3 regions of the Arthrobacter sp. UYEF20 genome follow, and region 1 is predicted to be linked to each of the others. Evidence: riboswitches for the same ligand, from Rfam matches in the RefSeq annotation. Region 1 holds a riboswitch; each other region holds the start of a gene.

Region 1 (6,612 bases):
ATACAACAGCGCGGGTGAACCGAGGCCGCCGGCGCCGATGACGAGCACCTTGGCGTTCTTCAGCCGGCGCTGACCGATGGACCCGATCTCCGGAATAATCAGGTGCCGGGAGTAGCGTTCCACCTCTTCCGGGCTGAGGTCTCCCGCGGGTTCAACGAGTGGACCAGGCACCCGATCAGGCAGCGGTTCCGTGGGTGCGGGTGCGGCGGGTGCAGTGAACTTGGAAGCCATACTTCAATCTATGCCCGAAGATACCGCCAGGTCATATTACCCGCGCGTAAAGTGAACGTAACAGCAAGCGAAAGAAGGCCGCAGTGGTTCATCACGCACCGGTTGAACATGGTCCTGCCGGGAAGTCGGCGTCCGGGCAGGCCCGGAGCGGCGGACACCGGTCGGCGCGTCTGCCCCGCGACGAACGCCGGGCGCAATTGCTGGCTGCCGCCCAGGAAGTCTTCGTTGCCAACGGTTACCACGGTGCCGCGATGGATGAAATCGCCGAGACCGCGCATGTGAGCAAACCGGTGCTCTACCAGCACTTTCCCTCCAAGCGTGAGCTCTACCTGGCGCTGCTGGACAGCCATCTGAGCAAGCTCATCGATCTGCTGCTGGGGGCGCTGAACTCCACCACGGACAACGATGAGCGCGTCCAGGCCGTCATGCGGGCCTATTTCCGGTTCATCGCCAGCGACGACCAAGCCCACCGTCTCGTCTTCGAATCGGACCTGATCAACGATCCCGACGTGAGCGCCCGGCTGGAGAGGTTCAACAAGACTTTCGCCGACGCCGTCGCCGGGGTCATCGCCGAGGACACCAAGCTGCCCGAGCTTGAAGCCCAGCTGCTGGGCCGCGGACTCGCCGGAATGGCCCAGGTCAGCGCACGGTACTGGCTGGAAACTGACGGGAATCTCGATCTCGATGTGGCCAGCGGCCTGATCTACCGTTTAGCTTGGCGCGGAATCTCCCGCTTCCCCAAGGAGTCCTAGGCTACAAATAGAGATGACGCTTTGATTTATTCGACTTTGATTGGCTGGGAGGCCTTGCTGTGGAAGTAAAGATCGGCATTCAGAACATCGGCCGCGAAATTGTCCTGGAATCAGCGCAGGATGCAGACGCCGTGGCCAAGGTGGTTGCAGAGTCCCTCTCCAAGGGCACCGAGCTCCGCCTCACGGATGAGAAGGGCCGCCAGATCATCATCCCGGCGAATGTCCTGGGCTACGTTGAAATCGGCGCCGAAGAGCAACGCCGCGTCGGTTTCGGCGCCCTCTAGCCACCGCGGAACGCGGCTGCCATCCCCACCAGAAGGCAGCAGCACTGCCGTTCCCATCAGAAGTAGGAGTCCGAATATGCTGTCCCTGATTGTGGTTGCCATGGTGACCGTGGCCGCGGGCTTCGTGGTCTGGGCCAACGACAAGCGGCACGCCAAGTACGGCATCAGCGTCCCGGCGGGCGTTGCCCTCGCCGCCGGGATGCTGAGCTGGATCATTTTTATGGCGGCCGGGCTCGGCTACCAGCCGGGCCTGACCTGGATTCCGTGGATCCTGCCGATGGTCATCGGTCCGGCGGCCGCCGCCGCAGCGGTGCTGTACCTTGGCCGGCACCGCACCCGTAAGGACACGTCCCGGCTCACCGCCATCCTGCGTCTCTAACGCGCCGCCGGCCGGGCTACCAGACGGGGCCGGCCGGCGGCCGGCTTCAGGCCTTGGGCAGTTCCGGCCCGTGGCCTTCCTCGGTGCAGAGGCACAGCCTGTTTCCCTGCGCATCCGTGACCACCACCCAGTCGGGTGCGTGGTCATGGTTCATTAACGCCCCCGTGGCTGCCGTCTTCTCCAGCGCCGGCGCGGATTCGGCCTTGCTGCGGTGGATATCGAGGTGGAGGCGGTTGGCGTTGGGCGTGGACGTCTCCTGGAACCAGAGTGCCGGGCCGCGCCCGTACGGGTCCGTCAGGTCACCGGAGCTGCCCCTGCGGTAGCCAAGGGCCACCCGCCAGACCTCGGAAATCGCCGCCGGGTCCTCGGTATCGATGCCCACCTCGACGGTCCGGTGCAGGCCCGGCTCCGCGGTGGCGCCGAGCCGGGCTGCCGCCTCGCTGGCCGCCGCCGCGGCCGCGGTGTCCCGCGGCGTGACCTGGCCGCCGGCGTCGTGGGAGCTGTATCGGACAAATACCCGGTTGTAGCGCCAGTCCAGATCCGGGTGGTGGTCCTGCTGTTCGGCGGCCAGGCCGACGGCGGCGACCAGCTCAAGCGCCGCGGCCGACGTCGGCGCCTTGAAGACCGACACCAGCCCGCCGAGGCGGTATCTCCAGTCCGGCAGTCCGGCCAGGGCGGCATCGACCTGGCTCTGGCTGAGGACGTCGTCGGTGGTTCCCATATCGGCTCCCTTGCTGGCTGGGTTTGCGGGTCCGGGCCCGAAGCTGGGCCTAGAGGAATTCGGCCCGTCCTTCCATGGCGGAGGATGCGAGCGCGTGCTCCCGGCGCGGGATTCTGCCCGCCTTTTTCGCCAGCCTACCCGCCATGACCGCATGCTTGAAGGCCTCCCCCATGAGCGCCGGATTCTGGGCCCGGGTCACCGCGGTGGCCAGCAGCACGGCATCGCAGCCGAGCTCCATGGCCAGGGCCGCGTCCGAGGCGGTGCCGATACCGGCGTCCAGGACCACCGGCACCGAAGCCCGGGAGACAATCAGCTCGATGTTGTGCGGGTTGAGGATGCCGAGCCCGGTCCCGATCGGTGAGCCCAGCGGCATCACGGCGGTGGCGCCAAGGTTCTCCAGCCGGAGGGCCAGGACGGGGTCGTCGTTGGTGTAGGCGAAGACCTTGAAGCCGCGTCCCACGAGCTGCTCGGTGGCGTCGACGAGTTCCACGGCGTCCGGCAGCAGGGTGTGCTCGTCGGCGATGACTTCCAGCTTCACCCAGTCGGTTTCGAGAGCCTCGCGGGCCAGTTCGGCGGTCAGCACCGCGTCCCTGGCGGTGAAGCAGCCGGCGGTGTTGGGCAGCACGCGGATGCCGTGGTCCACGAGAAGCTGGAACAAGGAGCCTGCCTCGGTGGGCGAGTAGCGGCGCATGGCGACGGTGGTCAGTTCCGTGCCCGACGCCACGAGGGCCGTCCCGAGGCCGTCCAGGCTCGGCGCTCCGCCGGTCCCCAAGATCAGCCGCGAACCGAGCCGCACGCCGTCGATAACGAACGGATCGGCGGTGCCCGGCGATGCTTCCGGGGCTGCTGAACGTGTGGTTGCTTCCATGGCGCTCATCCTCCCTGTACTGCCGTGACCAGCTCGACGTCGTCACCGTCGGCCAGCGCGGTGCCGTGCCACTGGCTGCGGGGCACCACCTCGGCGTTGCGGGCCACAGCGACGCCGAGCTTCCGTCCATCCGCGGACTGGCCGTTCGGGGCCAGCGTCCGCCCGGTGACCTGGCTGACCAGGGTGCTGACGGAGGCACCGTCGGGAACGGTGTGCTCCGAGCCGTTGAGGCTGATGTTCATAGCGTTTCCTTGCTTTGTTCGGGATTGCTGTGTTCTGGAAGGGGACGGGTGTGGTGCGGGGTGGGGTGTTGAGCGGCGGCGGTGAACCGGTCGGGCCGGAAACGGGCCCAGCGCGGGTCTGCCGTGCCGTCCAGCAGCTGCCGGCAGATCCGCGCGGCCGCGGGGGTCAGCAGGATGCCGTGCCGGAAGAAGCCGGTGGCGATGATGAGTCCCCCGACGTCCCCGTCGCGGCCCGGAGACCGGTCCGTGACGCGGCCCAGCAGCGGGGCGTTGTCCGGTGTTCCGGGCCGCGCCCGGGCGGTGGCCTCCAGCAGTTCCAGCTCGGCGACGGCGGGGACCAGCTGCTGGGCGTCCCGCAGCAGCTGGTAGACGCCGCCTGCGGAGACGGCACCGGCGCCGGGCGCATCGGGCTCCGAGAGCGTGTCCTCGCGCTGGGTCGCCCCGATCACCACTGTGCCGTCCTGCCGGGGGACGATGTACACCGGCACGCCGCGGACCAGGCCGCGCACCGTGGAGCCCAGGAGCGGCCTCAGATGCGCGGGGACCCGGAGCCGGAGGATGTCGCCGTGGACCGGCCGCAGCGGCAGGTCCAGCCCCGCGGGCAGGCCCGCCAATGCCGCGGCGCCCAGCCCGTTGGCCACGATGGTCTCCCGGGCCCGGACCTTCCCGCCGCCGGCCAGGCTGACCCCGCCGACCCGCCCGTCCTCCCACCGAAGTCCGGCGGCGCGCCGGGGAACCAGGCAATATTGGCTGTCCGCCGCCAGCAGGGCCGCGATCCGGGCGATCAGGCGGCGGGGATCCACCTGGTGGTCGGCGGGGATGTCGAAGGCGCAGGAGATGCCCGGGCTCAGCAGTGGTTCGCGTCCGCGTGCCTCGCGGACCGTCAAGGGCTGCACCGCGAGTCCGCAGGCCTGCTGCACGGTCCGGAGATCGGCGAGCGCCCGGCGGTCGGCCGCGTCGGCGCCGACCACCAGGGTCGGCGTCGTGAGGTATCCGGTCCCGGCGGCTAGTCCGCGGTTCGTCCCGGCGGCTGCTCCGGCGGCAGTTCCGGCGGCGGTCACGCGGTCCGCGGGGACGCCGTCGTCTCGCTCCAGCCCCGCCGCAAAGTCAGGCCACAGCCGTGAGGATTCGAGCATGAGCTCCAGCAGGCCCTCCTCCTGGTAGTGGAGTTCACTCACGGGGGCGAGCATGCCGGCGGCTGCCCAGCTCGCGCCACTGCCGGGGGCGTCATCGATCAGGGCAACGGAACGGCCGGACTGCCTGGCGGCCCAGGCGATGCCATGGCCCACCACCCCGCCGCCGATCACGGCGACGTCGTAACATTCCCCCGCTGTGACGTCATCAGGCGCGTCGTCAGCGGGGTAACAGTTCGTGGGGTCATAACTGCCTGGGGTGCCCATGGAGGATTCCTTCCCTACGCCGGTACTAACCGGATCAGGTCAAGCGGTCGGCTCTGACGCCCTCTCAGCCCTCCGGCGTCGAACGCCAGTGGCGAACGGCTGCGGCGGGCTCCCGCGGTATGGCCCCAGTTTAGAGGAACTAGGCTGGGGGCATGAGCCAGGATGCCGTCCACACCACCGCCCGCCTGTACCTGTGCACCGACGCCCGCAAGGACCGCGGCGACTTCGAGGCCTTCGTGGATGCCGCCTTCGCCGGCGGAGTCGACATCATCCAGCTGCGCGACAAGTCCCTGGAGGCGGCGGAGGAACTCGAACTGCTCGAGGTCCTGCATCAGGCAGCCCACCGGCACGGCCGGCTGTGGGCGGTTAATGACCGCGCGGACCTCGCCTCGGTGTCCGGTGCGCCGGTGTTCCACATCGGCCAGAAGGACATTCCGCTTGCAGCCGCACGGGGCTTCCTCGGCAAGGACACCGTGATCGGACTCTCCAGCCACAGCCCGGATCAGGTGGATGCCGCCATTGCGGCCGCCTCCGGCCGGAGCGGGCTGGACTACTTCTGTGTGGGGCCGGTGTGGGCCACGCCCACCAAGCCCGGCCGCGCCGCCGTCGGTCTTGAACTGGTGCGGTACGCCGCGGAGGCGATCCGTCGGGCCGAGGCGGCAGCCCCCGGCACGGCCAACGGCACGGCCGACGGCACGGCCGACAGCACGGCTGACGGCACGGTGCCCTGGTTCGCCATCGGCGGCATCGACCTGGGGAACGTGGAGCAGGTGGTGGAGGCCGGTGCACGCCGGATCGTGGTGGTCCGGGCCATCACCGAGGCTGACGATCCCGCCGACGCCGCCCGCGCCCTGCTCGCCTCCCTCGACGCCGCGGAGTCCTGAGCGCGGAGACCTGATCCTTGGTCAGGGACCGCGCAGGCGGGCTACCCGGCGAGCCCCAGCTGCAGCATCCGGTGTGAGTGGTTGGCCGCAAGTTCGGCGGTCAGTTCGCGGACCAGCTCCCGGGACCGTTCCTCGTCCGCGCCGATCAGGCCGCCGAGGAACGCGTGCTCGAAGCTGACCCGCCGGGCCTGGGTCAGGGCCTCCCCCAGCAGACGCCTCGCCCACAGGGCCAGCCGCGACGCCAGCCGCGGGTCGTCGGCCAGAGCCGTCTGGAGCCGCTCACGGAGCACCGCCGTCGCCCCCTCATCGGCCTGGATCCGCTCGACCAGATCGCGCGTCGAGGCGTCGACATGGCGGGCCACGGCCCGGTAGAAATCGGCGGTGACGGTGTCGATCACGTAGGCCTTCATGAGCGATTCGAACCAGTCGGCCGGGCGGGTGCGTTCGTGGAAGTGGTCCACGGAGGGCTGGAAGGGCAGCATGGCGGCCTCCGGGTCCAGGCCCATGTCATCAAGCCTGGCACTGACCAGTTCATAGTGCTGGAACTCGATCACGGCAATCCTGCCCAGCACCGCACGGTCGTGCAGGGTGGGCGAGTAGCGGGCGTCGGAGGACAGCCGTTCGAACGCCGAAAGCTCGCCATAGGCCATCACGCCGAGCAGATCCCTGAGAAAGCTGTCGTAGCGGGCCGGATCGGCCGGGGATGTGCTCATGATCCAAGACTAATCGCGGGAATCGGGCTAATCTGATTTTCGTGTCACATCATCGCCTGACCCCCAGCGTCCACCGGCAAAACAGCCAACTCGCTCTGGCGCTGAACTCGCTGCGCACCACGCTGGAACTGCCCGGCG
Region 2 (6,612 bases), on a different contig from region 1:
CCTCCACCGAGCTCGATCACCCCGCCGGTGACCCGGTCGCCGTCGCCCGCGCCGGCGTCGAGGAAGCCCGCCGCACCCTGCACGACGTCGTGATCGTGGACACCGCCGGCCGGACCGGCGTCGACGCGGACATGATGGAACAGGCACGCCAGATCCGCCGGGCCATCGTCCCGAACGAAGTCCTGTTCGTGATCGACTCGATGATCGGCCAGGACGCCGTCAACACGGCCTTGGCCTTCGACGAAGGCGTCAACTTCACCGGCATCGTGCTCTCCAAGCTCGACGGCGACGCCCGCGGCGGTGCCGCGCTCTCCGTCGCGTCCGTGACCGGCAAGCCCGTCATGTTCGCGTCCACCGGCGAAGGCCTGGACGACTTCGAGCTCTTCCACCCGGACCGGATGGCCTCGCGGATCCTCGACCTCGGTGACGTGCTCACCCTGATCGAGCAGGCCGAGCAGAACTGGGACAAGGACGAGGCCGCCCGGATGGCGAAGAAGTTCGCCGACCAGGAAGATTTCACCCTTGACGACTTCCTCTCCCAGATGCAGCAGATCCGCAACATGGGCTCCATGAAGAAAATGCTCATGATGATGCCCGGCGCGCAGAACATCCGGCAGCAGCTGGAGCAGTTCGATGAACGGGAAATCGACCGCGTCGAGGCGATCGTCCGCTCCATGACCCCGCACGAGCGGGTTGCGCCGAAGATCATCAACGGCTCCCGCCGCGCCCGTATTGCCCGTGGTTCCGGTGTGCATGTCTCCGAGGTGAACGGCCTGCTGGAACGCTTTGCCCAGGCGCAGAAGATGATGAAGAAGATGGCTGCAGGCGGCGGCATGCCTGGAATGCCCGGCATGCCGGGCATGGGCGGCGGAGGAGGTGCCCGCAAGAGTGCCAAGAACGCGCCCAAGAAGAAGGCCCGCTCCGGGAACCCGGCCAAGGCAGCACAGGAACTCAAGGACGCCGAGGCCCGGCGTGCCGCGGGACCGAAGCCGCTGCCCACCGGGGCATCCTTCGGCGGCCAAGGTGAGGATTTCGATCCCTCCCAGCTGAACCTGCCCAAGGGCTTCGATAAGTTCCTCGGCGGCAGCAAGTAGCGGCACTAAAGTAACGGCATTAGGGTAACGGAGCCGGCGAACCAGGCGCCGTGCCCGCTATGTCGCCGGGGCTGATTGCCGGGCCGGTGCCATAGGGTTGGATCATGTTCAAGCAGCGCGTAGTTTTCGTCCACGGGGCGGGCAGCTTCGGCGCCGCGGCGTGGCCGAAACAGCACGGGATGGCGCTGGACTACGACGCGCTGTTCCTGCGCCGGCACGGCTTCGACGCCGTCGCGGAACCGCTTGAAACGGACTTCGCCGCGGATGCCGCGATCGTGCTGCGTGCCCTGGCCGACGACGGCCGCGGCGAGTCGGGCGGCCACGTCGTGGCGCATTCGCAGGGCGCCATAGCGGCGATGATGGCCGCCGTCGAGCGCCCCGACCTGGTGCAGTCCCTGGCCCTGGTTGAACCGGCCTGCCTCTCGCTGACGGCGGAACTGCCCGCGACGGCGGCGTACCGGGCCCTGATGCAGCCGCTCTTCGATGTGCGGCACCACCTCAGCGATGACGATTTCCGGCGCGAGTTCATCCGCCGGGCGTTCGCCGCCCACAGCCCCGGCGCCGGAACGGCCGAAGTCCCGGGGCCCGAAGAGCAGCGTGAAGCCCGCAGGCTGCGGCTGCAGGCACCGCCCTGGGAAGCCCCGCTGCAGATCGTCCCGGGCGTACCCACCCTGGTCCTGACCGGTGGCTGGGAGCCGCTCTACGAGGAAATCGCCGGCTACCTGCGCGAGACCGGCGCCCTGCACCGCATTGCGGCGGGCGGGCACCGGCCCCAGGATTCAGCTGAGGGTGACCGGGTCATCCGGGCGTTCATCGCCGACGTCGGCCGGAGCCAGCACGCCCACGCCTCCTAAGTGGCTGGCCCAACTGGGTCGCAGTTAATGTCGTTATGGGCGCCCAAAACGACGTTAACTGCGACCTAGTTGGGCGGGTCCGCTAGGCCTGGGCCGGAAGCTGCGGCTCCGGCAGGTAGACCTTGCCGCCCGAGGCGAGGAACTCGTTGCTCTTCGCACGCATTCCCGCCGCCATGTCGGCGAGTGCGGCCTGCGAGTCCGCGGAGCCGTATTCGTCCCGGATGTCCTGGCTGATGCGCATGGAGCAGAACTTGGGCCCGCACATCGAGCAGAAGTGGGCCGTCTTGGCCGGCTCCGCGGGGAGCGTCTCATCGTGGAAGGCCTCGGCCGTGACCGGGTCCAGCGACAGCGCGAACTGGTCCCGCCAGCGGAATTCGAAGCGGGCCTTGGACAGGGCATCGTCGCGTTCGTGCGCACCGGGGTGGCCCTTGGCGAGGTCGGCGGCATGGGCGGCGATCTTGTAGGTGATCACGCCGGTCTTCACATCGTCCTTGTTGGGCAGTCCGAGGTGTTCCTTGGGCGTGACATAGCAGAGCATCGCGGTGCCGTAGCGGGCAATCTCCGTGGCGCCGATCGCCGAGGTGATGTGGTCATAGCCGGGCGCAATATCCGTGACCAGCGGCCCCAGCGTGTAGAACGGGGCGCCGTCGCACAGCTCCTGCTGGCGTTCCACATTTTCACGGACCAGGTGGAAGGGGATGTGCCCCGGGCCTTCGACCATGACCTGCACGTCGTATGTCCACGCCCGCTTGGTAAGTTCGGCCAGGGTGTCCAGTTCGGCGAACTGGGCGGCGTCGTTGGCGTCCGCCGTCGACCCTGGCCGCAGACCGTCACCGAGGGAGAACGCGACGTCGTACTTGGCGAAAATTTCGCACAGCTCGTCAAAGTGCGTATACAGGAAGTTTTCCTCGTGGTGGGCCAGGCACCAGCCTGCCATGATCGCTCCGCCGCGGGACACGATCCCGGTGACCCGGTTGGCGGTCAACGGCACATAGCGCAGCAGCACACCTGCGTGGACGGTCATGTAGTCCACGCCTTGCTCACATTGCTCGATCACCGTGTCCCGGTAGATCTCCCAGGTCAGGTCATTGGCCTCGCCGTTGACCTTCTCCAGCGCCTGGTAGATCGGCACCGTCCCGATCGGGACGGGGGAGTTGCGGATGATCCATTCACGGGTGGTGTGGATGTCATCCCCGGTGGAAAGGTCCATCACCGTGTCCGCGCCCCACTGGGCGGCCCACTGCAGCTTGTCCACTTCCTCGGCGATGGAGCTGGTGACCGCCGAGTTGCCGATGTTGGCGTTGATCTTCACGAGGAAGGCCTTGCCGATGATCATGGGCTCGGATTCGGGGTGGTTGATGCTGTTGGGAATGATGGCGCGGCCGGCCGCCACCTCGCTGCGGACCAGCTCCACGTCGCAGTTCTCCCGAGCGGCCACGAACCGCATCTCCGGAGTGATGACGCCCTGGCGGGCGTAGTGCATCTGGGTGACCGTCTTGCCGTCGACGGCGCGGCGGGGCACCGGCTGTGCACCCTTCCATTCAGCCGACGCGGCGCCCCTGCGCACCGCCGACTTACCGTCGTCGAGCAGGTTCCGTTCCCGGCCGCCGTAGGGCTCGGTATCGCCCCGGGATTCTATCCATTCGGACCGGAACGGCTCCAAGCCGACCACTGGATCGCTTCCGGGGCCGGCCGTCCGGTATATCGTGAACGGCGGATTCTTCACCCCGCCGGGGGAATCCTCCAGGGCAATTTCGGTCACCGGAACGCGGATGCCGTGTTCCTCGTCCGTGGTGAAAGCCAAAGAATGGGACTTCAGTGACTGTGTTTCCTGGGAAGTCTCATTTTGGGCAGGGATCAACTGTGTTTCTTGCGTATTCACGGGAATACTCACTTCCTTCGCCGGCATTACCCGGACAGGTTCAACGGTCGCAGGCTGCATCAGCCCGATCTCAGCCCCTGCAAGGGCACCCGTGTGGTCGTAGACGAAGCTACCACACGGGTGGGCCGGGACTGGACGGGTGGGTCATCCCCGGGCTGGTCGACGCGCACTGCCACATCGGTCTCGGCCCCGGCGGGGTTGTGGCGGAACAGGTGGCGGAGGCGCAGGCCATCACCGACCGAGACGCCGGCACCCTGCTGGTGCGCGATGCCGGCGCCGTGCACGACACCCGCTGGCTGCAGCGGCGTGCCGACGTGCCACACATCATCCGGTCCGGCCGGCACATCGCGAGAACCCGGCGCTACCTGCACGGCTTCGCCGTCGAAGTGGAGCCGGAGGGTCTGGTGGAGGCCGTACGCAAGCAGGCCCGCGCCGGCGACGGCTGGGTCAAGGTCGTGGGGGACTGGATTGACCGCGACGCCGGCGACCTCGCCCCGGGAGCTCAAGGACGCCGTGCAGGCCGCCCATGATGAAGGCGCCCGGGTCACGGCGCACTGCTTCGCCGAGGACACGCTGGATGACATGCTCGACGCCGGGATCGACTGCATCGAAAACGGCACCGGCCTGCCCCCCGCGGCACCTGCCTCGTTTCGTCGAACAAGGCGTGCCGATCGTCCCCACCCTCATCAACATCGCGACGTTCCCGGCCCTCGCGGCGCCGGCGGACACAAAGTTTGCGGGGAGACCCTGCCGCTGTGCCGGCTGCGCTACGCCGGATACGCCAACGCCTGGGGCTTCGCGATCTACCGCGCCAGTCACGGACGACTACCAGGACAACTACCTGCCCATAGGGCTGGCCGGCGGCACCGCCGAAGAAGCCCTCGACACCGCCTGCGGCCTCTACCCCAACGACCCCGCCGCCTGGACCTGAACCCCCGACGAATTAACGAAAATGAGGACTAGGAGCACTCCCATGACCAGCAAGGCCATCGTCATCGCGGCAACCACCGCGCTCTTCATCAACAGGGACCTTACGGCGATCGACACCTACTTCGATCCCAGCTACGTACAGCACTCCACCCTGGTTGCCGGCGGCATCGAGGGGCTGCGGGCACTCGCATCGAATCTGCCGACGGACTTCGCCTACACCCCTGTACGGGCATACGCGGAAGGTGACCTCGTTGTCACCCAGGGTCTCTACGCCGGCTTCGGGCCCGCGGAATTGGTCGGCTTCGACGTGTGGCGTGTCGAGAACGACCGCATCGTGGAGCACTGGGACTCTCTCGTCCCCGTCGCCGAGGAAACCGTCAGCGGCCGCACCCAGACCGATGGCCCGGTGGCCGCCACCGACCTCGACAAGACCGCGCAGAACAAGGCCCTCGTCCTCGACTGGGTCGAGAAGGTCCTCGTTGGCGCCGACTACAGCCTGTTGACCGACTATGTCACGACCGGGCTCTACGCCCAGCACAATGTCGAGGCGGCCGACAATCTTGACGGATTCGGGGCGGCGGCAGCCGCCTGGGGCGCGGACGGCAAGCTCCTGGCCTACAAAGCGGTGCACCAGGTCGTCGCCGAGGGAGACTTCGTCTTCACCCGCGCCGAAGGTGAATTCGGCGTCCCGGTCATCTACAACGACCTGTGGCGCATCGAGAACGGCAAGATCGTCGAACACTGGGACGCCATCGCCCCGGTTCCGGCCGAACTTCCACACACCAACGGCATCTTCTAGGACACGCCGGAGGGCGGCGCAAGACCGGCCGCCCCCGCTCGTCGAACCTGCATCACCCTTACTTCAGCAATTCGATGGGACCTGTCCGCGAACGACTGTTCGTGAGACTAGCCCGGGCAGTCGGCGGGGCGCTCCTGCCCGGTTGCTTGCCGCCGGACCGCCTGCCTGCCGTGGCGAACCCCGGATTCCCGCGGGCGGTTTGCGCGTGGCGCCGAAGCAACTGGGGAGGAACGTCACGGCAGGGGTGCGTGGGGCGTTTCCGGTGGCCGGCGCCGGGCTACTTCCCGGGAGGACCGCCTAGTCCTCGCGCCCGGGACCGGGCAGGACCGGAATATGTCGCCCGCCGACCCCGGCGCGCGGCATGCCCTTGAGTCCGGCCACCCCGCTGCCTGGACCTGAACCCCCGGCGAACTAACGAAAATGCCTACTAGCCGGAAGAAGCGTCATTTTCAGGGCGATCCGGTCCGCGTCCGCCGTCGTCGTGACCGGCCGCAGACCCTCGTCGACCTCGGCCCGGCTCACCCAGGTCCGCAGCGCCTCGGAGCTCACCCCGAGCTGCTCTCCGATCCGGCGGTACGCGCCGGTCCTGGTCGCAGGGTCTTTCCTTGCATCAATGGCCATCCGCGTTGCGCGCTCACGCAGTTCGGCAACGCGCGGCCTGTGGACGGCTCAGTGATCATGGACCGGGATGATTCGCCCCTTAAGGTTCCAGAAGCTGCGGGAGGCCAGGTCGGTGATGTTGGTGTAAGCGGTCAGGTTTTCGTAGTCCTGGACGTGGGTGACGGTGTTGCCGGTGTCTTCCTCGACCCAGGTGACCAAATACAGGTCGGGGCGGAGTTGCGTGCGGGTGATATCGAATTTATTGAGTGTCCCGGCCGGGTAGCTGGCGTCGGCGACGACGGTGACTTCGAGTTTGTCCTCGGCAACGAAATTCAGTTCGTATTTGGCGTTGTCGCCGAAATCGAAAACGAACTTTCGCCCGGTTATCTGAGTCTTCTCTGTCATGGCCCAGCCTTCTGTGGATAAATGGGTGGAAGCGGTGTGGAGCCGAAT
Region 3 (6,612 bases), on a different contig from region 1:
ATCAGCACGGCCAGCTTGTCCCGGATCCGGTCCATCACCGCCACGCCTTCCTCGGGGGATTCCACCAACGTGTGGACGTGGAACCCGCAGGTGAGCTGGTTCCGGACGATCAGCCCGAAGCGTTCCTGCATGCTCACATACCGCGGCGACGGCGTTGTGTGCGTCGCGGATCCCCTCGGCGACGTGGCCAGGGCTGCGATGCGGCCGCCGTGTGCCCGTGCGGCCCGGTCCGCGAGCGCACGGCCCTGCCTGAGCTGCTGGAGCAATTGGGGGTAGCCCAGACACGGCTGCGTCTGGGTTTCGATCTGCTCCAGCTTGAGCTCGAGGCTGAACCCGGCGTCTTCGTGGACCGGCCCCTGCGCCGGGACCACCCGGCCGGCGTCGTGCTTCTGCGGGACCAGGCTGGGCAGCATGACGTCGGCCAGGGCGAGCGGCATCCCCGTTTCGGGGTCCACTATCAGCAGTTCTTCCTCCACGCCGAAGGTGCGCATAAATCTATTGTGCGTCAGGACCCGCGGAAGCGCGCTACCCCAACGCGGGGTCACTCCGCGCGCGGCGACAGGTTCCGGGGCAGGGCGCGCACCGCTGCGTTGCGGGCTTCCTATTGCCGGGTGAGGAACACGAGATTCCAGGTCCCGGCGGCCAGCGCCGCGGCGACGGCGGCAGCGGCAATGCCGAGCCCGCCCAGCAGGACCCAGGCGTCGAGGCTGCTGAAGGTGGAGGGCCGCGCCCAGGTGCGCTGGGCGCCGCCGAAGCCGCGGGCCTCCATGGTGACGGCCAGGCGGGAGGCGCGCCGGATGGCCTGCACGAGGAGCCCGAAGCTCTGCCCCAGCGTGGACCGGAGCCGCTGGTACGGGTTGCCGCGCGAGCCCACGCCGCGGGCCCGCCGCGCCATGCCGATGGTCTGCCACTCTTCGGCCATGAGCCCCACGAGCCGCATCGCGGCCAAGGTGCCCAGGACGAATCGGTGCGGCAGTTTCGCGTTCTGGGCCAGCGCGTCGGCAAGGTCCGTGGGGTCCGTGCAGCTCATCAGCAGCACCGCCGGCAGCGCGATGGCGAGTCCGCGGAGCAGGAAGCCCAGCCCCAGTTCAAGGGAACCGTCGCTTACGGACCAGATGCCGGCGTCGAGCAGTATTCTTCCGCTATCCGGCGCCAGGATGGCCGTACTCCAGCCGCCCAGCGCCGCGGCCAGGATCAACGGCCAGCCGCGCTGCCAGAGCAGCGCGAGGCTCAGCCCGGCCAACGGAAACAGCGCCACTTCGAAGGCCAGCGCCACCGACGCTGAAACCCAGTCGATGGACAGCGCCAGCACGAGGGTGATCAGCACGACGGCGGTGAACTTGGCCAGCGGGTTGGCGCGGGTCAGCAGGGCCTGGTTGCCGCGCAGGCTCAGGACGTCCCTCACTGCGCCTGCACCGGACCCGGTACGCGATCGCCCGGTACGCGACTGCCCGGCTCGCGATCGCCCGGTTCCCGGTGCTCCGGGGCGCGGAGGCTGAGCTGGGTGCCGCCCAGGACCGCGGTGAATTCCGCGTCGTGGGTTACCGACACGACGGCGGTGCCGGCGTCGAGGAGTTCGGAGAGGAGGGAGGCGAGCTCGGCCCAGGTGTTGGCATCCTGGCCGAAGGTGGGCTCGTCCAGGACGAGCACCTGCGGATGGGCCGCGAGCACGGTGGCAACCGAGAGCCGCCGCTTTTCGCCGCCGGAGAGTGTGTAGGGGTTCGCGTCCACCAGTTCGGTCAGCCGGAGCCGCTCCAGCAGTTCGTCCACCCGTTCTTCGCCCCGGCCCAGGTGCCGGGGACCGAACATCAACTCGTCGAGCACCCGGCCGGTGACGAACTGGTGTTCGGGTTCCTGGAAGACGGTACCGATCCGGGCAATCAGCTGTTGAGCCTTCCACTGGTACGGATCGGTCCCGGCGCCGGCGCTCAGCTCCGGCGTGGCGGAGACCGCGCCGGACACCGGCGCCAGCAGGCCGGCCAGGGTCAGGGCGAACGTCGACTTGCCGGAGCCGTTGGGGCCGGTGATGGTCAGCGCCTCGCCGGCCCGGATCCGGGCTGTGAGGCCGGACTGCACCGGTACCGGGGCGATGGCCCTGAAGCCCCTGCGCAGACCGGATCGGCGGGGGTGTTCGCGGGAGACCGCCAGGTTGTCGGCCGCCATCAGGAGGGTCCCGGCGTCGGGCTGTCCGGGCAGGGATGCTTTTGCGGAGCCAGCGACCGGCAAGCCCGCGGCAGACGCTGCCCGCACCCGGGTCGGCGGCACGTAACCGGGCACCCAGACGCCCGCGGCGGTGAGCATGTCCCGCGCCTGCACCAGGACCTGGTCCGGCGGGCCGTCGATCAACACGGCCGTATCCGTGGCGGATCCCGGCTGCAGGACCACGATCCGGTCCACAAGGTCCTTCCAGACGGCCACCCGGTGCTCCACCACCACGAGCGTGGCGCCGGTCTTGTCCAGGCAGCGGCCCACGGCGTCGCGGACTTCCAGGACGCCGGCGGGGTCCAGGTTGGCGGTGGGTTCGTCGAGCAGGAGCAGCCCGGGCCGCATCGCCAGGATGCCGGCGAGCGCCAGCCGCTGCTTCTGGCCGCCGGAGAGGGCCGAGGTCGGGTGGTCCAGCGGCAGCCGGCCCAGCCCGACGTCGTCGAGCGCTTCCCGCACCCGCGCCCAGATCTCCGCCGGGGGCACGGACAGGTTTTCCGCCCCGAAGGCGACGTCGTCACCGAGACGGGAGAGCACCACCTGCGTCTCCGGGTCCTGCTGCACCAGCCCCGCCCGGCCGCGCCGGGCCCGCGGCGGGGCGCCGTCGATCAGCAGGCTGCCGGTCTCGTCGGAATCCTCTGCCGTGTTGTCGCCGAGGGCGTCGGCTGCGTTGTCGCCGAGGACCCCGGCCAGGGCGTGGAGCAGCGTCGATTTGCCGGCGCCGGAAGGCCCGAGCAGCAGCACCCGCTCCCCGGGCCTGATGTCCAGGTCCAGCCCGTTGACTGCGGGCCGCGGCCGGCCGGCGTGCCGCCAGCCCCAGCCGCGGGCCGTGACCGCGGCCGGGCGGACGCCGTCGGAAGATGTCGGGCAGTGTGCCGGCATCAGGAGAACACAGGCTCCGTGGCGGCCTTGCGCGAGGCGAACGAGCTCAGCACCCCGGTCTTGGCGAGACCCCGGGTGGCGAGCCAGGACAGGGCGCCGGCGATAATGGCGCCGGAGACGGACATGAAGATGATGTACGCGAGCTTGTCCCCGGCGGCATAGGCGATGTTCCAGCCCCATGGCGCGAAGGAGTCATTCAGGGCGCCGAACAGCCCGGCACCGGCACCGGCCAGCAGGGAAACCGGCAGGTTGAACTTCTTGTAGACGAACGCTGCGAACACGAGCTCGGCTCCGAGGCCCTGGAGCACGCCGGAGATCAGGACAGTGGTGCCGTATTGCGAGCCCATGATCAGCTCACCGGTGGCGGCCACCGTTTCGCAGAACAGTGCCGCCCCGGGCTTGCGGATGATGAGCATGCCCAGCACGGCGGGAATCATCCAGCCGCCGGCGTAGAGCCCGGTCAGCGGCGGGTAGAACGCGTTGACGGGTGCGGAAATGAGGTTGGCGCCCTGGGACCAGGCCCAGAAAATGACGCCGCCGGCCACCGCGATCAACGCGGCCACCACGATGTCCACCACACGCCAGTTGTAGCTGCGCCGGGTGAGGATCTGCTTCGCAGAAATGTCAGTCATGTCGTCCTCCTGAGGAACAGGAGGGGAGAGTGCGCCGGCCGGCCACGGCTTCCGCCGCCCTGCCGGGCACTCTGAGAACTCGACTCCCTTTCGCCGGTACTAACCGGATCAGGTTCGAGGGTCTGCGGCTGTCCGCACTCTCAGCGCCCACCGGTGGTTTTCCCTGGATTCCTCCAGCGATGCCCGACGGCGGCGCTCCCCTGTCGTATATAAAATCGCCCTTGTGGGCACTGTCCAGTTTACACCCGGCGGGACCGGCTTCCCGTGCCCAGCAGTCACATTCCGGGCCGGAGGGACCGGCGCCGCACGGCGCGGCCTGCGCGGCCGGGTCCCTCCGTCAGGGCCGGGACGCTAGGCTGGGGGAAGCCCTGTTCCCTCCCGCAAGGAGTCCGAAGAATGAACATCGTCATCAAACTGCTCGGCACCGGCATCAGCCTGCTCGCCGGGTTCGTCGGCACAAAGCTCGTCGACACCGTCTGGGAAAAGTCCACCGGCAACAAGCCGCCCAAGGGCCACGACGACGACATCCCCACCACGCTGCGCTCGGCCCTGACCTTCGCGCTGATCTCGGCCGCGGTCAGCGCCATCATCCAGGTCCTCGCCAACCGCGGCACCCAGCGCGCCATCACCCGTTTCGCCAAAACCCAGGACATCGTCTAGCGGTCATTTTCGTTAATTTTCGGGGGTTTGGAGGGCCAGGACCTCTTCGGGTCGGGAGGACATGCCCATCCGTCGCGCCCGGGTCCGGTCATAATCGGAATATGCCCATCCGCGGGTCCCGGCGCGGGGCATGATCCGTATCCCGGGGGCAAGTGCGGGTGGCTCCGCTGCGGGGATCGGCTACTCTCCGGGAGGACATGCCCATTCCTCGCGCCCGGGTCCGGACAGAATCGGAATATGTCCATCCGCCGACCCCGGCGCTGGGCATGTCCTTAAGCCCGGCCACCCCGCCGCCCGGACCTGAACCCGGGCGAACTAACGAAAATGCTTACTAGCACCGGTCACCGGCGGCCCCGACCGCCGCCGTCGTCAGCGGCCCCGCCGTCGTCCGAGAAACCGCTCTTGCCCGCGGCCTGCTGCACCACGGCCTCCAGCTCATCGGCACTGAGCAGCTCCGGATGGAGGTGCTTGGTGCGGTAACCGGCCCGGCCCACCATGTGGGCGGACACCGGCACGGTGAGCAGCTGGAAGATCCAGGCCACCACGAGCACCGGCCACACCCACCACGTGCGCATCTGCAGGCCCACCGCGCAGAGCAGCAGGAACAGCCCGAGCACCTGCGGCTTCGTGGCGGCGTGCATTCTGCTCATCAGATCGGGGAAGCGCAGCAGGCCCACGGCCGCGCCGAGAGACATCAGCGCGCCGACCACCATGAACACGGCAGAGACGGCGTCGATCACGGTATCGCCGGAGAACGTCTCAGGATTCACGGGCGTGCTCCCGCCGGTCGGCGACGAACCGGGCCACGGTCACCGAGCCGACGAACCCGATGATGGACACGGCGACCAGCAGCATGAGGTTGTTGAGGTGCCGGTTCACGGCCATGTCGATGCACAGCGCCGCCCCGAAGATGGCCAGCAGCACGTCGGCGGCGAGCACCCGGTCCAGCAGCGAAGGGCCCCTCGCGATCCGGATGATCGCCCCCGCGGCGGCCAGGGACAGCACCACCGAGGTTATGGTCAGGACGAGCTGCATCATGCGCTCACCTCCTGGTTGAGAGCGGACAGTTCGTCCTTGGTGCCCATGATCCGGATCAGCCCGGCCTCGGCGTCGCGGACGTCTTTGCGCAATCGTGCGGCATCGTCCGCGTTGCGGACGTTGATGCCGTGGATGTAGAGCGTGGACGTGGACCTGTCCACCTCCACCACGAGCGAGCCGGGGATCAGCGAGATCACGTGCCCGGTGGCGGTCACCAGCAGGTCCGAGTGGCTCCGCAGCGGGACGGCGACGACGGCGCTGATCACCTTGGGGCCCTTGGCCACGGCAAGGTAGAAGACCTGGAAGCTCGCTGCCACGACTTTGACCAGGATGATCAGGGCAAAGGGGACGGCGCGCAGGATGTTGAACCGGCCGCCGAGTTCCACCGGCGGCAGGTACAGCAGCCTGGCCACCACCACGGCGATGATGGCGCCGAAAAGCAGGTTGCCCGGACTGAAGTCCTGCCAGAGGGCGCCCCAGACAATCACGAGCCAGACCAGCAGCGGGAGTTCCTGCCGCAGTGAGATCCGCTTCCGGCTCATTTCGGCACGCCCTGCTGTGCGGGCTGCTGCGGGGGCTGCTGCTGTGCGTGCTGTGCCAGTGCCGGCACCGGCGCGTCCCCGCCGAGGACCGCCTGGATGTAGGCGGTGCGGTCCAGCATCTCCGCGGCGGACTGGTCCGCCACCTTGAACAGCGGCCCGGCGAAGACGGTCAGCGCGACGCCGAAGATCACCAGGCCCAGGGTGGAGCCCACCATGGTCCGCGGCAACAGGGTGACGTTGGGTTTGCCCGCGCGGTGCCCGGTGGCCGAGTCCTCCGGGGCGGCCAGGAGCACCGGGTCAGGGTGTTCGGCGTCCTCGGGCTTGCGCCAGAACGCGCGGTTCCAGACCCGCGCGACCGCCAGCAGGGTCAGCAGGCTGGTCAGCACTCCGCCGATTACCAGGGCGTAGGCCAGCGGGGTGCCCAGCTGCACGCCCGCCTGCAGGAGCCCCAGCTTGCCCAGGAAGCCCGAAAACGGGGGGATTCCAGCCAGGTTCATGGCGGGAACGAAGAACAGCACGGCCAGCACCGGGGAGAGCTTGGCCAGGCCGGCGACGCGGTCCATGGAGGAGCTCCCGCCCCGGCGCTCAATCAAGCCGGTCACCAGGAACAGGCTGGTCTGGATGGTGATGTGGTGGACCACGTAGAAGACTGCGGC

The links. A riboswitch is a leader RNA that binds a small molecule or an ion and turns the genes downstream of it on or off. The one in region 1 is predicted to bind thiamine pyrophosphate.
Region 2: linked by a shared signal. The riboswitch ahead of thiC (phosphomethylpyrimidine synthase ThiC) and the one ahead of ABIB26_RS16115 (FAD-dependent oxidoreductase) in region 1 are both predicted to bind thiamine pyrophosphate.
Region 3: linked by a shared signal. The riboswitch ahead of ABIB26_RS17625 (ECF transporter S component) and the one ahead of ABIB26_RS16115 (FAD-dependent oxidoreductase) in region 1 are both predicted to bind thiamine pyrophosphate.

Annotation. Positions count from the first base shown of each region.
Region 1 is NZ_JBEPNP010000015.1:3,503-10,114, forward strand. Features, by position in the region: gene moeB (molybdopterin-synthase adenylyltransferase MoeB) at 1-231, opposite strand, end outside; gene ABIB26_RS16085 (TetR/AcrR family transcriptional regulator) at 315-983, shown strand; gene ABIB26_RS16090 (DUF3107 domain-containing protein) at 1,043-1,267, shown strand; gene ABIB26_RS16095 (hypothetical protein) at 1,344-1,646, shown strand; gene ABIB26_RS16100 (4a-hydroxytetrahydrobiopterin dehydratase) at 1,693-2,367, opposite strand; gene ABIB26_RS16105 (thiazole synthase) at 2,417-3,235, opposite strand; gene thiS (sulfur carrier protein ThiS) at 3,241-3,477, opposite strand; gene ABIB26_RS16115 (FAD-dependent oxidoreductase) at 3,474-4,877, opposite strand; TPP riboswitch at 4,871-5,003, opposite strand; gene thiE (thiamine phosphate synthase) at 5,030-5,761, shown strand; gene ABIB26_RS16125 (ferritin-like fold-containing protein) at 5,803-6,474, opposite strand; gene ABIB26_RS16130 (RNB domain-containing ribonuclease) at 6,516-6,612, shown strand, end outside.
Region 2 is NZ_JBEPNP010000022.1:21,516-28,127, reverse strand. Features, by position in the region: gene ffh (signal recognition particle protein) at 1-1,094, shown strand, start outside; gene ABIB26_RS19600 (alpha/beta fold hydrolase) at 1,199-1,948, shown strand; gene thiC (phosphomethylpyrimidine synthase ThiC) at 2,031-3,830, opposite strand; TPP riboswitch at 3,826-3,933, opposite strand; partial or broken gene ABIB26_RS19590 (amidohydrolase family protein) at 3,962-4,566, shown strand; gene ABIB26_RS19585 (nuclear transport factor 2 family protein) at 4,804-5,559, shown strand; gene ABIB26_RS19580 (hypothetical protein) at 5,971-6,180, opposite strand; gene ABIB26_RS19575 (MoaF-related domain-containing protein) at 6,229-6,564, opposite strand.
Region 3 is NZ_JBEPNP010000017.1:80,351-86,962, forward strand. Features, by position in the region: gene ABIB26_RS17610 (glutamate--cysteine ligase 2) at 1-491, opposite strand, end outside; gene ABIB26_RS17615 (energy-coupling factor transporter transmembrane component T family protein) at 602-1,405, opposite strand; gene ABIB26_RS17620 (ABC transporter ATP-binding protein) at 1,402-3,084, opposite strand; gene ABIB26_RS17625 (ECF transporter S component) at 3,084-3,716, opposite strand; TPP riboswitch at 3,784-3,928, opposite strand; gene ABIB26_RS17630 (DUF4235 domain-containing protein) at 4,113-4,376, shown strand; gene mnhG (monovalent cation/H(+) antiporter subunit G) at 4,718-5,146, opposite strand; gene ABIB26_RS17640 (MrpF/PhaF family protein) at 5,136-5,414, opposite strand; gene ABIB26_RS17645 (Na+/H+ antiporter subunit E) at 5,411-5,956, opposite strand; gene ABIB26_RS17650 (Na+/H+ antiporter subunit D) at 5,953-6,612, opposite strand, start outside.